Variovorax paradoxus: one gene and its partner. The protein of the gene in region 2 interacts with the protein of the main gene of each other region in a pairwise test. Links are inferred from orthologs where the notes say so. Each region holds a gene or a part of one and is shown on either strand. Other genes may lie near its edges.

Region 1 (7,415 bases), 3.9 Mb from region 2 along the record:
GCAAAGCTCACAGGTTGGTTGTTGTTGGGAATCATCCGACTGCTCACGGGCGCCCAGGCACGCTGGTACGGCTGTCCGCCGAAGGCCGAACAGCGCATCTACTTCGCCAATCACCAGAGCCACGCCGACCTCGTGATGATCTGGGCCGCCCTGCCCGAGGAACTGCGCAGCATCACGCGACCCATTGCGGCGCGCGACTACTGGGCCAACACGCCGTTCAAGCGCTGGATCACGACCGAGGTGTTCAACGCCGTGTATGTGGAACGCGCGGCCACGGCGCCGGGTTCGGCGGCACCACCGGCCGCCCGGGCGGAACCGGAGACGCCCCAAGCCCCCGTGCGAAATTCCGTTGGACCGCAAGCCGAGCGCATCGAGCCTTCGATGGAGCCGTTGCTGCCGATGGCGCCGACGGCATCGCCTGTCGTCGATGTCACCCCCGAGGCGTTCGATGAAGTGCAAGGGCGGCTCGATCTTCCTGCGCCTCCACCTTCCCCGCCGGCCGCCCCCCCTGTCGAACCGCCGGCCGTGACGGCGGAAGCAGAGCCCTCCGCCCCCGCTGAACCCCCAGTCGCCGACCCGCTCGCACCCTTGGTCGAAGCGCTGCGCAGCGGCGACTCGATCATCATCTTTCCCGAAGGCACGCGCGGCCACACGGGCGAACCGCAAAAATTCAAGTCCGGCCTCTACACGCTCGCGACGATGTTTCCCGAAGTGGTGCTGGTGCCGGCATGGATCGACAACGTGCAGCGCGTCATGCCCAAGGGCGAGATCGTGCCGGTGCCGATCTTGTGTTCGGTCACATTCGGTGCGCCGATCCGTGTGGAAGAAAGCGAAGAGCGCCGCCCGTTCCTCGATCGCGCGCGTGCTGCGGTGATCGCTTTGCGCGATGTCTGAAATGAAAGCTTTCTCTTTGCGCCGTGTTGTGCGTCATTCGGGGCGCGCACCCGCCGACGGGGTACCTTGCTCCGCGAATGTCCTCCGGCCTGCGGCCTCCCCCTTGATTTCGCTGCGCAAGGCACCCCATCGACGTGAGCGTTATGCACGCCGGTCGTTGATCGGCCGTACACCACGAGCGTGTCCCAGTGCACAGGGCATCGGGTGCTCCCCGCAGCGAAATCAAGGAGGAGGCGAAGCCGGGGGACATTCGCGGAGGGGAGTACCCGGTGGCCTGTGCACGCGCCCTGAACAAGAGCGCCTAGAACGCAGCCACCAACAACAGCGCGCAACAAAAAACTGACATGAACCAGTTCCTGCGCAGCCTCACGCCGACGCAACAAGTCGCGGCCCTCTTCCTCATCGTCTTCGGCCTGCTCGTCGTCGCGAGCACCACGGCACTCTTCCTGAGCTTCAGGGAACGCCGCAACCCCGTGCACGACGCCACCTGGCAAGCCGAGCTCGCCCATTACCGCAAGTTGCTGGGCACCACCTGGTTCATGGTGGTCGTGTTCTGGGTCGGCTGGGCACTCGGCGAAACGGTGGCCACCGTCCTGTTCGCGCTCATCGCCTTCTTTGCGCTGCGTGAGTTCATCACGCTCTCACCCACACGACGCGGAGACCACCGCAGCCTGATCCTGGCCTTTTTCGTGGTGCTGCCGATCCAGTTCTGGCTCGTAGGCACCGCGCGCTTCGACCTGTTCACCGTGTTCATTCCGGTCTACGTGTTCCTCGCGATTCCGGTCGCCAGCGCACTCGCCGACGACTCCAGCCACTTTCTCGAGCGCAACGCCAAGCTGCAGTGGGGCATCATGGTCTGTGTCTACGGCATGAGCCACGTGCCGGCGCTGCTGCTGCTGAGCTTTCCGGGCTACGAAGGCAAGAGCGCCTTTCTCGTGTTCTTCCTGGTGTTCGTGGTGCAGACCTCGGTGCTGGTGCAGCACGTGATCTCGCGCCGCACGCAGCGCAAGCCCTTCGCGCCCAATGTGAGCCGCAGCTTCAACTGGACCAGCTGGGGCATCGGCATCGTGGTCGCCAGCCTGGTGGGCGCGCTGTTCTCGTTCATCACGCCCTTCAAGTTCGGCCAAGCGCTCGCCGTGTCCATCATCGCCTGCGTTGCGGGATCGATGGGGCACCTCGTGATGAAGGCGCTCAAGCGCGACCGCGGCATTCCGAACTGGGGCAAGAAAGGCGCGGGCGTGACCGGCGCCAACGGCCTGCTCGACCGTGTGGACGCGCTGTGCTTCGCCGCGCCCATCTTCTTCCACTCGATCCGTTGGTACTTCAACCTCTGACATGCGCATTCTCGGCATCGACCCCGGCTTGACCACCACCGGCTTCGGCGTGGTGGATGCGGATGGCCATGCGCTGCGCTACGTGGCGAGCGGCACCATCAGCACCCGGCACCTGGGCACCGGCAATCTGCCGGCACGCCTCAAGGTGCTGTTCGACGGCATCGGCGAAATTGCCGAGCGCTACCAGCCCGATGCGTCGGCCGTCGAAATCATTTTCGTCAACGTCAACCCGCAGTCGACACTGCTGCTGGGCCAGGCCCGCGGTGCCTGCGTGACCTCGCTGGTGAACAGCAAGCTCACGGTGGCGGAATACACCGCGCTGCAAATGAAGAAAGCGGTGGCCGGCCATGGCCAGGCCGCCAAGGCGCAGGTGCAAGAGATGGTGAAGCGCCTGCTCGATCTGCCGGGTCTGCCCGGTGCCGACGCGGCCGACGCGCTCGGCATTGCCATCACGCATGCGCAGGTGGGCCGGTCGATGGCACGGTTGGCCGAGGCGGCCGAGCTGTCGAAGACACACGCCGGCACCTACCGGCAAGGTCGTTCGAGGTAGCGCCCTTTCAGGCTCTCGTTGGCCGGCCGCGAAGCCTGCGAGCCTAAGCCACCCGTTCGGCGATCAGGACGGCAAAGAAGCCGAACGCCGCAAGCAGGGTCCACTTGAGCACGATCCAGCCGAAGTGCCGGTACTTGACCTGCCCCGTTCCTGCATAGAAGGCGAACGACACGCCGGCCACCAGCAGAAGCAGCAGGATGGCCCAGCGGAAGACAAGCATCGCCGAAAAGGAGGCTTGCCTACCAGGCCCGCGCCACTTCGCCGAAACCGCGCGGTGCGCGCTTCTCGTCTTCGAAGGTCACGACCTCGTAGGCGTCGCTGTTCGCCAGCAGCTCGCGCAGCAGCTTGTTGTTGAGCGCATGGCCCGATCGGAATGCGGTGTAGGCCGCGAGCAGCGGCTTGCCGATGATGTACAGGTCGCCCATGGCGTCGAGGATCTTGTGCTTCACGAACTCGTCGTCGTAGCGCAGACCGCCGGCATTGAGCACCTTGGTGTCGTCCATCACGATGGCGTTGTCGAGCCCGCCGCCGAGCGCCAGGCCCTTGCTGCGCATGTACTCGACTTCCTTCGTGAAGCCGAAGGTGCGGGCGCGCGCGATGTCGCGGCTGTATGAATCGGTGCCGAGGTCGAACTCCACGCGCTGGCCGGTGGAATTGACCACGCGGTGATCGAAGTCGATTTCGAAGCTCAACTTGTAGCCGTGGTATGGCTCCAGGCTGGCCCACTTCTCGTTGGCGCCCTCGCCCTCGCGCACCTCGACCTTGCGGGTCACGCGAATGAAACGGCGCGGCGCCTTCTGCAGTTCGATGCCCGCGCTTTGCAGCAGGAACACGAACGAAGAGGCCGACCCGTCGAGGATCGGCACTTCGTCGGCCGTGATATCGATGTAGAGGTTGTCGATGCCGAGACCCGCGCAGGCCGACATCAGGTGCTCGACCGTCTGCACCTTCGCTCCGCCCGTCGAGACCGTGGAAGCCAGGCGCGTGTCGGTCACCGCTTCGGCCGTCATGCGGATGTCGACCGGCTCGGGCAGGTCGACGCGCCGGAACACGATGCCGGTGTCCGCCGGAGCGGGGCGCAGCGTGAGTTCCACGCGTTGGCCGCTGTGAAGCCCCACGCCCACGGCGCGGCTGATCGACTTGAGGGTTCGTTGTTGCAGCACGCCCGCGATTTTAGGCGCGCGGCGCGCGTGGCGGCCTATGCCCCTCGCTATGGCACCGATAGACATAGGTTCTATTTCAAGCGCCCACGATGGACGCAAGGGGCACGAAGCGAACGCAGCGCCTAGGGCCGGCGGAAGTCCCTTTCAGGTCTTCCCCGTCACCCCTTGCGAACCTTCGTGCCCTCTGCGTTCGGTGGCCTGGCGTCAGTCGGCCTGACGGCGCAGGAATGCAGGAATCTCGAAATCGTCCATGCCACCCGACGACAGCGCATCGACCTTGGCCGCAGCCATCGTGCGGTTGGTGCGCCACACGCTGGGCACCGCCATGCCGTCGTAGTTCGGCTGGCTGGTGTGGCCGTGGCCGGCATGGCCGGTACCGCCGAGCGTGGGCACGTGGAACGGGATGTTGTCGGTGCCGGTACGGATCACTTCGAGCGTCGGAGCCTGACGGCGTGCGTCGGCGCGCGACAGGCCGGTGGCGACCACGGTCACGCGCATTTCGTCGCCGAGGCTTTCGTCGTAGGCGGCGCCGTAGATCACGTGCGCATCGGGCGAGGCGTAGGCGCGGATGGTGTTCATCGCGAGCTTCGACTCGTTGAGCTTCAGCGAACCCTTCGATGCCGTCACCAGCACCAGCACGCCCTTGGCACCCGAGAGGTCGATGCCTTCGAGCAGCGGGCAGGCCACGGCCTGCTCGGCAGCGATGCGCGCGCGGTCCGGGCCTGCGGCCGCGGCCGTGCCCATCATGGCCTTGCCCGGTTCGCCCATCACGGTGCGCACGTCTTCGAAGTCGACGTTCACGCCGCCGTACTCGTTGATGATTTCCGAGATGCCGCCCACGGCGTTCTTGAGCACGTCGTTGGCATGTGCGAAGGCTTCGTCCTGGGTGATGTCCTCGCCCAGCACGTCGAGCAGCTTCTCGTTGAGCACCACGATCAGCGAATCGACGTTCGCCTCGAGCTCGGCCAGGCCGGCGTCAGCGTTGGTCATGCGGCGGCCGCCTTCCCAGTCGAAGGGCTTGGTCACCACGCCCACGGTGAGGATGCCCATTTCCTTCGCGACACGCGCGATCACGGGTGCGGCGCCGGTGCCGGTGCCGCCGCCCATGCCGGCCGTGATGAACAGCATGTGCGCGCCGTCGATGGCCGCGCGGATGTCGTCCACCGCGAGTTCGGCCGCTTCACGGCCCTTGTCGGGCTTGCTGCCGGCGCCCAGGCCGCTGGTGCCCAGCTGGATGTTCTTGTGCGCGTTGCTGCGCTGGAGCGCCTGCGCATCGGTGTTGGCGCAGACGAACTGAACGCCCTGCACGCCACGCTCCATCATGTGCGCGACGGCATTGCCGCCGCCACCGCCGACGCCGATCACCTTGATCTGAGTGCCTTGGTTGAATTCTTCGACTTCGATCATTTCGATGGTCATTTCTAACTCCTTGAATTTGCAGTTGCCGTTGTGTATCTATGAATTTTTTAAGTGTCTTGACGAGTTCAACGAAGTTGTCGTCGCGATGGTGGACCTGTGCGCCGCCATCGCTCGTTGAAATGCAAGGGCGGACCGCCGCGTGCGAGCCAGAGTGAGGAGTGATTCATGGTCAGAAGTTCCCCACGATGAAGTCCTTGAAACGTCCGAACGCAGTCTTTACGGATCCGTTCTTCTGCGCGACCTTGAAGCCGCGCATGCGTGCGAAGCGAGCCTCTTCGAGCAAGCCCATCACGGTGGCCGCGCGCGGCTGCGCCACCATGTCGGACAGCGCGCTCGAATACTTCGGAATGCCCCGGCGCACCGGCTTCAGGAAGATGTCTTCGCCGAGCTCGACCATGCCGGGCATCACTGCGCTGCCGCCGGTCAGCACCACGCCCGAGGACAGCACCTCTTCGTAGCCCGATTCGCGCACCACCTGCTGCACCAGCGAGAAGATTTCCTCGATGCGCGGCTCGATCACGCCCGCCAGCGCCTGCTTGCTCAGCATGCGCGGGCCGCGGTCGCCGAGGCCGGGCACTTCCACCTGCTGGTCGGGGTCGGCGAGCAATTGCTTGGCGTAGCCGCTCTCGACCTTGATGTCTTCCGCGTCCTTGGTGGGCGTACGCAGCGCCATCGCGATGTCGCTGGTGATGAGGTCGCCCGCAATCGGGATCACCGCCGTGTGGCGGATGGCGCCGTTGGTGAAGATGGCCACGTCGGTGGTGCCCGCGCCGATGTCGACCAGCACCACGCCGAGCTCGCGCTCGTCTTCGGTCAGCACCGCCTGGCTCGAAGCCAGCGGGTTCAGCATCAGCTGGTCGACCTCGAGGCCGCAGCGGCGCACACACTTGATGATGTTCTCGGCCGCGCTCTGCGCCCCGGTCACGATGTGCACCTTGGCCTCGAGCCGCATGCCGCTCATGCCGATCGGCTCCTTCACGTCCTGTCCGTCGATCACGAATTCCTGCGGCTCCACCAGCAGCAGGCGCTGGTCGCTCGAGATGTTGATCGCGCGCGCGGTTTCCACCACGCGGGCCACGTCGGCCGGCGTGACTTCCTTGTCCTTCACCGCCACCATGCCGCTCGAATTGATGCCGCGGATGTGGCTGCCGGTAATGCCCGTGTAGACGCGGCTGATCTTGCAGTCGGCCATCAGTTCGGCCTCCTTCAAGGCCTGCTGGATGCTCTGCACGGTGGCGTCGATGTTCACCACCACGCCGCGCTTCAGGCCGTTGCTCGGCGCGATGCCGAGCCCGGCGAGCTTGAGTTCGCCGCCGGGCAGCACCTCGGCCACCACCACCATGACCTTGGCGGTGCCGATGTCAAGTCCTACGACCAGGTCTTTGTATTCTTTGGGCATTGAATGTCCTCGGTATTCGCTTCTATTTATTTCTTCTTGGTCTTCGGGTCGGTAACGACCGTGGTGACGCCACGAAGGCGCAGCGCATAGGCATCGTTGTGGCGCAGGTCGGCCCCTTCGATGTCCGCCGCGGTGCGGTGGTATTGGCCCGCGACCTGGGTCACGGTTTTCAGGAAACGTTGCGCGCGGGCGGCCACTTCCTCGGGCTGGCCGCGGCCAAGCTCGATTTCGGCGCCGCTGCTCAGCACCACCTTCCAACTGCCCCGGCTCGAGAGCGTGAGCTCGTCGACGCCGAAGTCGTAGGGCTGGAAGATCGGCGCGATCACGCGGTACATGCCCAGCACCTGGCCGGCCTGCTCGATGGGACCGTCGAGCCGCGGCAAGCGGTCGTCCACCTCGGCCACGTTGGCTTCGAACACGTCGCCGAAGCCGTTGATCAGCTTCGAGCCTGCGTCGTCGCCCCAGTTGGCCACCGGCACCTGCTCGGTCAGCGTGACGCGCAGCTTGTCCGGAAACTCGCGCCGCACCACCGCCTTGCGCACCCAGGGCACCGACTCGAACGCCGTTCTCGCGCGGGCGAGATCGACCGTGAAGAAGTTGCCCGAGAGCTGAGGTGCCACATTCGCGCGCAGCGTCACTTCGTTGTTGTGCGTCAC
Region 2 (8,063 bases):
ATGCGCTCGAGAGCCGCGGCGAGAACGTGTCGAACATCACCTACAGCGCGCCGACCGAAACCGGCGAAGTCGAGGTGCGCCTCGATGAGGAAAACCAGCGCCGCATCGCGGCCGCGGGATTGGGGCTCGGCACGCTCAGCGCCGAAGCGGCTGCCTTTGCGCGCGTCGGCCGCAACGACCCGTGCCCTTGCGGCAGTGGCAAGAAGTACAAGCAGTGCCACGGCAAGCTCAGCTGACCCAGAAAACTTCCGAAGAGAAAACCCCATGCCCGTGAACCTGTCCGCCCCTGATCCTGCCGCCCTGTTCGCGGTGCCCGGCGTCCGCATCGGCGTGGCCGAAGCGGGCGTGCGCAAGGCCAACCGCAAGGACTTGACGGTCGTGCTGATCGACGAAGGCTCGGCGGTCGGCGGGGTGTTCACCCAGAACCGCTTCTGCGCGGCGCCAGTGCAGGTCTGCCGCGACCACCTGGCGGCCAACTACGGCATTCGCGCGATGGTCATCAACACCGGCAACGCCAACGCCGGCACGGGCGAAGACGGCCTGATGCGCACGCGCTCCACCTGCATTGCACTGGCGCGCCACCTCGAGATTGCGCCCGAGCAGATCCTGCCGTTCTCGACGGGCGTGATCATGGAGCCGCTGCCGGTGGACCGCATCGAGGCCGGCCTGCCTGCCGCGCTCTCCGATGCCTCGGAGAACCACTGGGCGCGTGCGGCCGAAGGCATCATGACCACCGACACGATCCCCAAGGCCTTCAGCCAGCAGGCTCAGGTCGGCGGCGCCACTGTTACCGTCACCGGCATCAGCAAGGGCGCCGGCATGATCCGGCCGAACATGGCGACCATGCTCGGCTTCATGGCCACCGACGCCAAGATCGACCCGTCGCTGATCCAGCCGCTGGCCAGGCGCTTGGCCGACGCTTCGTTCAACCGCGTGACGATCGACGGCGACACCTCGACCAACGATTCCTTCGTGGTCATCGCCACGCAGAAGGCCGCGCACGCGACCATCACCTCGCTGGAATCCGCCGAGGGCCAGGCGCTCGTGGCTGCGATGCAGAACGTGGCGCGCCAGCTGGCGCAAGCCATCGTGCGCGACGGCGAAGGCGCGACCAAGTTCATCACCATCCAGGTCGAAGGCGGCCGCGATGCGGCCGAGTGCAAGCAGGTGGCCTATGCGGTGGCGCATTCGCCGCTGGTCAAGACCGCGTTCTTCGCGAGCGACCCGAACCTGGGCCGCATCCTGGCGGCCGTCGGCTACGCGGGCATTGCCGACCTCGACCAGACCGGCATCGACTTGTTCCTGGACGACGTGCATGTGGCGGTCAAGGGCGGGCGCAATCCGTCGTACCGCGAGGAAGACGGGCAGCGCGTGATGAAGCAGAGCGAAATCACTGTGCGCATCGGGCTGGGCCGCGGCAACGCCAGCGAGACCGTGTGGACCTGCGACCTGAGCCACGACTACGTGACCATCAACGCCGACTACAGGTCATGATGAATGACCCCCACGCTCCGCACTTCGTGTCGTCGCTGCCCCCGAGGGGGCGCTCAACGCCCTTCGGGCGGCCGGGCGGGCGTCGATGAATGAGCAGTTCCAGAGGCTGATCGAGCGCGCCGAGCAGCTGATCGGCCGCATCGAATCGATCCTGCCGCAGCCGCTGGCTGCACCCGCCGACTGGAATGCGTCGATCGCATGGCGTTATCGCCGCCGCAGTTCAGGCCACGGCGTGCTCGAGCCGGTGAAGCATGTGGCTTCGATGGCGCTCGATTCGCTCAAGGAAATCGACCTCCAGAAGGAGAAGATCGAACGCAACACGCGCCAGTTCGTCGAAGGCAAGCCCGCCAACAACGTGCTGCTGACCGGTGCGCGCGGCACGGGCAAGTCGTCGCTCATTCGGGCCTGCCTGCAAGCCTATGCGCCGCAGGGGCTGCGCCTGATCGAAGTCGACAAGGCCGAACTGACCGACCTGCCGGACATCGTCGAGGTGGTGTCGCAGCGGCCTGAAAAATTCATCGTGTTCAGCGACGACCTGAGCTTCGACGAGGGCGAGCCGGGCTACAAGGCGCTGAAGTCGATTCTCGATGGCTCGATTGCGGCGGCCACGCCCAACGTGCTGATCTACGCGACCAGCAATCGGCGCCACCTGTTGCCCGAATACATGAAGGACAACCTGTCGTACACCCACACCGAGGACGGCGAAGTGCACCCCGGCGAAGTGATCGAAGAAAAGATCTCGCTGTCGGAGCGCTTCGGTCTGTGGGTGAGCTTCTATCCCTTCAGCCAGAACGAATACCTGGCCATCGTCGCGCAGTGGCTCTCGTCCTTCGGCGTCAGCGAGGCCGCCATCGAGGCGGCGCGGCCCGAGGCGCTGGTCTGGGCCCTCGAGCGCGGTTCGCGCAGCGGCCGCGTGGCCTACCAGTTCGCGCGCGACTATGCCGGGCGGGCCAGCGCATGAGCGCGCGGCCGCAACCCCAGGACCGCAAGCACACCGAGGTCGCGGTCGGCGTGCTGATCCGGCTGGCCGACGATGCGCTGCTGCTCTCGACCCGGCCCGAAGGCAAAGCGTACGCAGGCTATTGGGAGTTTCCAGGCGGCAAGATCGAAGCCGGCGAAACGGTCGAGCAGGCGCTACGGCGCGAACTGCAGGAAGAGCTCGGCATCACCATCGCAGGCGCCGAGGTCTGGAAAGTCACCGAGCACGACTATCCGCACGCGCTGGTGCGGCTGCACTGGTGCAAGGTCACGGCCTGGAGCGGCGAGTTCGAAATGCGCGAAGGGCAGGAAATGCGGTGGCAGCAATTGCCGCTGGATGTGACGCCCGTACTGCCCGGCGCCATGCCGGTGCTCGAATGGCTGGCAGAGGAACGCGGCATTCCATACGCCGCCGGGTCAGCGGCGTAGTCCCCTAAAAAACAACCAGGACCGCCACAGCGCGTTCAACGACCCCCGAGATGCTGCATCCCAAGTACCGACCGGACATAGACGGCCTGCGTGCCATCGCCGTGGCCTCCGTGGTGATCTATCACGCGTTTCCGGGTGCGCTGCCTGGCGGCTTCATTGGCGTCGACATCTTCTTCGTGATCTCGGGCTACCTGATCTCGACCATTCTTCTGCAAAGCCAGATCGCGGGCGATTTCAGCTACCGCGACTTCTACGCCCGGCGCATCCGGCGTATCTTCCCGGCGCTCATCCTGGTGCTTCTGGCCACCCTGTGCTTCGGTTGGTACATGCTGCTGTCCGACGAGTTCGCGCAGCTGGGCAAGCAGGTCACGGGCGGTGCGGCCTTCTTTGCCAATTTCGTGTTCTGGGCCGACGCGGGCTATTTCGATACCGCCGCGGAAACCAAGCCGCTGCTGCATCTGTGGTCGCTGGGCATCGAAGAGCAGTTCTATATTTTCTGGCCGGTGCTGCTGGGCGTGGCCTGGCGCCGGCGCTGGCCGATGATCCGCGTGATCCTGGCGATTGCGGTGGTGTCGTTTCTCGTCAATGTGCTCACGATCCATCCGTTTCGCACGGCGGCTTTCTATTCGCCGGCTTCGCGCTTCTGGGAGCTGATGGTGGGCGGCATCCTGGCGTGCATGCGGCTGAAGCCCGCAGCGCCGAGCCGCTTGCGCAGCCACGTGCAGTCCTTCGTCGGTGTGGGCTTGCTCGGACTCGGGCTGGTGATGATTCGCGGCGACAAGGCCTTCCCGGGCTGGTGGGCCTTGCTGCCCACGCTGGGTGCGGTGAGCTGCATCGCAGCCGGCCCCACCGGCTTCCTCAACAAGTACCTGCTGTCGAACCGCGTGATGGTGTGGATCGGGCTTATCAGCTATCCGCTCTATCTGTGGCATTGGCCGTTGCTCGCTTATGCGCGCATCCTGAGCGATGGGTCGCCATCGCTGCCCGTGCGTGCGGGCGCGGTCGTCGCGAGCGTGGTTCTGGCCTGGCTGACCTACCGGTTCGTCGAGCGCTACACACGCACGCGCACCAGCCCGGGCTTGCTGCGCGTGCTGGCGGGCCTGGGCATTGCGCTGGTGGTCGTGGGCCTGGTGGTGTTCTCTGGCGTGCTGCAACCGCGCCATCACGACGTTCGCCTCCAGCAGATCTCCGAGGCCGCGGCCGACGTGGGCTACTACGACGACTTCAAGAACTACGAACTCGGGCGGCATCTGCTCTATCAAGTCGGCAAAGGTCCGCGCAAGAGCCTGCTGATCGGCGACAGCCATGTGCAGCAGTACGGCCCGCGCGCCGAGGAACTCGCCCGCACGGCGCCGGACAAGGCAAACACCATCTACTTCGCGACGCAGGGTTCCTGCCCGCCGATCCCCGGCGTTTTTGCCGATGCGAACGTGGGCTGTGCCGAGCGACGCGCGACGGTGCTGGACTTCGCCCGCAGCCCCGAGATCGACACGGTGGTGATCGGCGGCTGCTGGAACTGCTATTTCATCGCGGGCGGCGCGCCAGGCTACTACTTCCGCGATGCGAGCGGTGCGGCGCATCAGTTCCGGGGTGGCGACGGCATGGCACTGGCATTCGATTCGCTTGGCCAGCTGCTGCGCGAGTTGTCGAGCAAGGGCAAGAAGGTGTATCTGCTGCTCGACATCCCTGTGGCCCCCGATTTCGAACCCAAGCGTCTGCTCGAAGGCAGCCGGCTGACGTCCATGAAGCTGTCGACGTCGATGCCGACGCTGCCGATACCGCAGGACCAGCGCGAACTGAACGACAAGCTGCGGCAGATCGGCGTTGCGAGCGGCGTGGAGGTGATCGACGCAGTGGCCAACCTGTGCACGGCGAACGGCCAGTGCCTGCGCACCATGCAGGACGGCGCGCCCGCATACAAGGATTCCGGCCACTTGCGGCCCAAGTACACGCGCTCGTTCGCAACCTACATGGACCGTGCGTTGCAGGACGAGGGTGGTTCTGCGCCGAAGAAATAGCGCGGAGAGAAGCGCCTCGAAGGCTACTGCTGCAGCTTTGGATCGCCGAAGGGCTCGTCGTCCGGCGGCCCTTCAGCGGGCATCCTGAATTCCTCGTTGGCCCAGGCGCCGAGGTCGATGCCCTTGCAGCGTGCGCTGCAAAACGGCCGATAGGGGTTGCTGACGGCGTAGACGCTGTCGCCGCCGCAGGCGGGGCAGCGGACGATCCGTTCGCCGATGTCGTTGCGAGTCTTGCCGTTGCTCATGGCGTGTCCTTGCCGTCGGCTGCGCTCAAGAGCAGAGCGTGAGTTCGAAGGCGGCGTCTTCGGTGCTCTGGTGCAGGCGGTCGTCGGCCTCGTGGCGCATCATTCGAACCGAAACCATGAGCCGGTTGCCGCTGATTTCCGGCACCAACCCGAAACTCGGATCGATACGCAGGCGCAGCAACTGGAAGCTGCGCCCCTGGGGGAGGTTCTGCTGGAACTGGCCGCCCGTGGCAATGACCTTGTAGGGCACATCCGCGTCGCGCAGCAGCTTGAGCAGCAGGTAGATGGACGATGCGAGCGGTGAGAGCGTGTTCGACCAGCGCTCGAGATCCGCGCGGCGGCTTGCCGCGGTGCGGTGTTGCCAGGCGTAGTAGGCGGGCAGATCGAACTCGCAGGTGCCGCCCGGAATGCCGGCGCGGCTGCGAATGCTCATGAGCCATTCGTTCTCCGTCAGCGACTGGCCGGCCTTGCCCGCCACGCTGTTGAGGGCGGAGAAATTGCCCTCCAGCTGTTGGACGACCTGATCCAGCACCGTTTCCGCGATGGCCGGATTGCCCCGGTAGCTGTTGAAGACGCTCTTGTGCTTGTCGAGGTCGCGCATGACGTCGGCCTTGAGGTCGGCGCGTGCGGCAACGTCCATGATCTCGAAGATCGTGACCAGGGCGTAATGGTGGGAAAGCGGCGATTCGGAGGGCACCAACTCTCCGAGGCGACGGAACAGGTGTTCCAGCCTCAGGTAGGTGCGGATGCGCTCGTTGAAGGGGTACTCGTAGAGGATCACGCGTGTCGGTTCATGTCGGGGACGAGTTCATGGCGATTTCGCAGCCGCCGGAGTCGGCTGCACTTCACGCACAGCCTCCAGCATACGCTGACCGAAGAGCAAGTATCCGGCGGTGGAAACGTGGGTTTCGTTGGCTGGATACAAGTCCGTGATTTTGAAGCGGTTCTGCTCGGACAGTGCAAAAAGATCGGGGCCGATCTTCAGGTCGTTGAAAGTGCTCCGGAATGCGGCGGCATGGCTCTGGTCGAGGTATACCGTGCTTTTGTTGGGCACGACCATCCAGATGATGCGGAGTGACGGCGCCATTTTTTCCGTGAACTTCGCCATGAAGGTAGCGGAATCCGCGGTGAGTGGGTCCATCAGACGGTCCTCCGCGGTCATGAGCAATTTGTTGCAAGCCACATGGCTGAATTGCTTGCAGCCATCGGGCACCGTGCGCGCGTCGATGAGCGGGCCCCAGCGGTCGGGCGTGTTGGTCCAGCTCTCGGAACGTTCGATGGCGCGGGTGTTTCGGTAGGTCAGCCAGCCCCTCAGCAGTTCCGCGTCCCAATTCAGACGGAAACCGGTAGGTGCGGGCTTGGACGGATTTTCGAAGGGAGGGGGCGACGGTAGGAAGGCGTACTTCATGGCCGCGCATTCCTTCGAGACTTCGATGCGCCCCTGAAGCAGGCGCTCGATGCTTTCGATGATGACGACCTTGCCTTTGAATCCTGACTTGCGTACCCAGGCCGAGAAGTCGCTGCACATCGGCCCGGTCTTGTCCCAATGCGCCGTCGCGACGCGGTATCCGGCACCGACCAGCGGCGACTGCCAGGCATAGCGGACTGAAAAGCTGTCGCCGATCACGAGCACGTCGGCGTCCTGGATCGAGGAGGCCTTGATGTTCGCGTCCGGAATCGGCGGAGGCGGATGGTGCCATCCGAAATCACGCTCGGAGATGCGCCCGATCCGCGTCAGGTCGCCGTAGGGAATGGGCGTCAGCAGGCTGGTGACCAACAACGCGCAACAGACCAGAAAGCCTGCGGCGAAGATCGCGAGCCACATGCGGGCCGGTTTCGTATCTTCCATGTCAGAACTGGAAATAGAGGAAGGGGCTGTAGCTGCCGAATTTCGACACGCACAAGCCGAACAGGAACACGCATCCCAAGGCCGTCACCACGGTTGCGATACGGTTGAGCGCCGGGCGGCCAGCCAGTGCGGCCACGGTCGGGAGCCACCGGTCGAGCGTGATGGTCGGGGGCAGCGCCAGGCAGATGACGAGGCCGGCCAGCATCGTCTGGAAGAACTCGGGCTTGCGGAACGGCACCTTGAACTCGCCGAAGGCGCTCGGCAGCACGCCATGCATGCCCAGCATCCCCTTGTAGATCTCGATGGCCGCCGTCATGCTGTCGGCGCGGAACACCACCCACGCCACCATCACGCACAGGAAAGTGATGAACCATCCGAGCACGCGGCCGAGGCGCGACGAGCTTGTCTTGCCGCGCCGCACCGTGGCGTTCCAGAGATGGTTGACCATGAGGAAGAGGCCATGCAGCGCGCCCCAGATCACGAAGGTCCATGCGGCGCCGTGCCACAGGCCGCCCAGCAGCATGGTGAGGAACAGGTTCAGGTAGCGCCTAGCCGGTCCCTTGCGGTTGCCGCCGAGCGGCACGTAGAGGTAGTCGCGCAGGAAGTTGGACAGCGAGATGTGCCAGCGGCGCCAGAACTCGATGATGTTGGTCGACTTGTACGGCGAGCGGAAATTCAGCGGCAGCTGCACGCCCAGGCACAGGGACAGGCCGACCGCCATGTCCGAATAGCCCGAGAAATCGAAATAGATCTGCAGGGTATAGGCGAGCACGCCGAGCCAGGCGGTGTACAGCGAGGGCAGCACGCCTTCGTGGACGCCCTTGAACATCATGTCGGCGTACTGCCCCAGCGGATCGGCGATCAGCATCTTCTTGGCGAGTCCGAAAGTGAAGATGCCCAGGCCAAGCGCGATGTTGTTGGCGTTGACCCGGTAGGTGGACGGGTTGCCGAACTGCGGCATCATTTGCGCGTGATGCAGCACCGGGCCCGCGATCAGGTGCGGAAAATAGGTGACGAAAAGAACGTAGTGAATGAAGCTGCGCTCATGCA

What was found.
Region 1: the proteins of zapD (region 2) and ftsZ interact in binary tests that used the Escherichia coli proteins (3 or more experiments, as listed by UniProt). The link is inferred for Variovorax paradoxus from one-to-one orthologs.

Annotation. Positions count from the first base shown.
Region 1 is NZ_JAUSXG010000001.1:4,314,767-4,322,181, forward strand. What follows is about bases 3,254-6,200. They hold ftsZ (cell division protein FtsZ), read right to left. Parts: upstream 5,361-6,200; coding sequence 4,146-5,360; downstream 3,254-4,145. Other genes in these bases: lpxC (UDP-3-O-acyl-N-acetylglucosamine deacetylase), read right to left, coding at 3,254-3,941; ftsA (cell division protein FtsA), read right to left, coding at 5,530-6,200. Outside these bases: QFZ42_RS20715 (lysophospholipid acyltransferase family protein), read left to right, coding at 1-894; QFZ42_RS20720 (phosphatidate cytidylyltransferase), read left to right, coding at 1,239-2,228; crossover junction endodeoxyribonuclease RuvC, read left to right, coding at 2,230-2,778; QFZ42_RS20730 (hypothetical protein), read right to left, coding at 2,822-2,998; more of lpxC, read right to left, coding at 3,018-3,253; more of ftsA, read right to left, coding at 6,201-6,759; QFZ42_RS20750 (cell division protein FtsQ/DivIB), read right to left, coding at 6,786-7,415. UniProt on the Escherichia coli protein: Essential cell division protein that forms a contractile ring structure (Z ring) at the future cell division site. The regulation of the ring assembly controls the timing and the location of cell division.
Region 2 is NZ_JAUSXG010000001.1:447,737-455,799, forward strand. Bases 4,068-6,865 are described here. They hold zapD (cell division protein ZapD), read right to left. Parts: upstream 5,946-6,865; coding sequence 5,190-5,945; downstream 4,068-5,189. Other genes in these bases: QFZ42_RS02110 (acyltransferase family protein), read left to right, coding at 4,068-4,919; QFZ42_RS02115 (DNA gyrase inhibitor YacG), read right to left, coding at 4,943-5,164; QFZ42_RS02125 (hypothetical protein), read right to left, coding at 5,973-6,865. Outside these bases: preprotein translocase subunit SecA, read left to right, coding at 1-236; bifunctional glutamate N-acetyltransferase/amino-acid acetyltransferase ArgJ, read left to right, coding at 265-1,494; QFZ42_RS02100 (ATP-binding protein), read left to right, coding at 1,580-2,455; 8-oxo-dGTP diphosphatase MutT, read left to right, coding at 2,452-2,901; more of QFZ42_RS02110, read left to right, coding at 2,952-4,067; more of QFZ42_RS02125, read right to left, coding at 6,866-7,013; QFZ42_RS02130 (MBOAT family O-acyltransferase), read right to left, coding at 7,015-8,063. UniProt on the Escherichia coli protein: Cell division factor that enhances FtsZ-ring assembly. Directly interacts with FtsZ and promotes bundling of FtsZ protofilaments, with a reduction in FtsZ GTPase activity.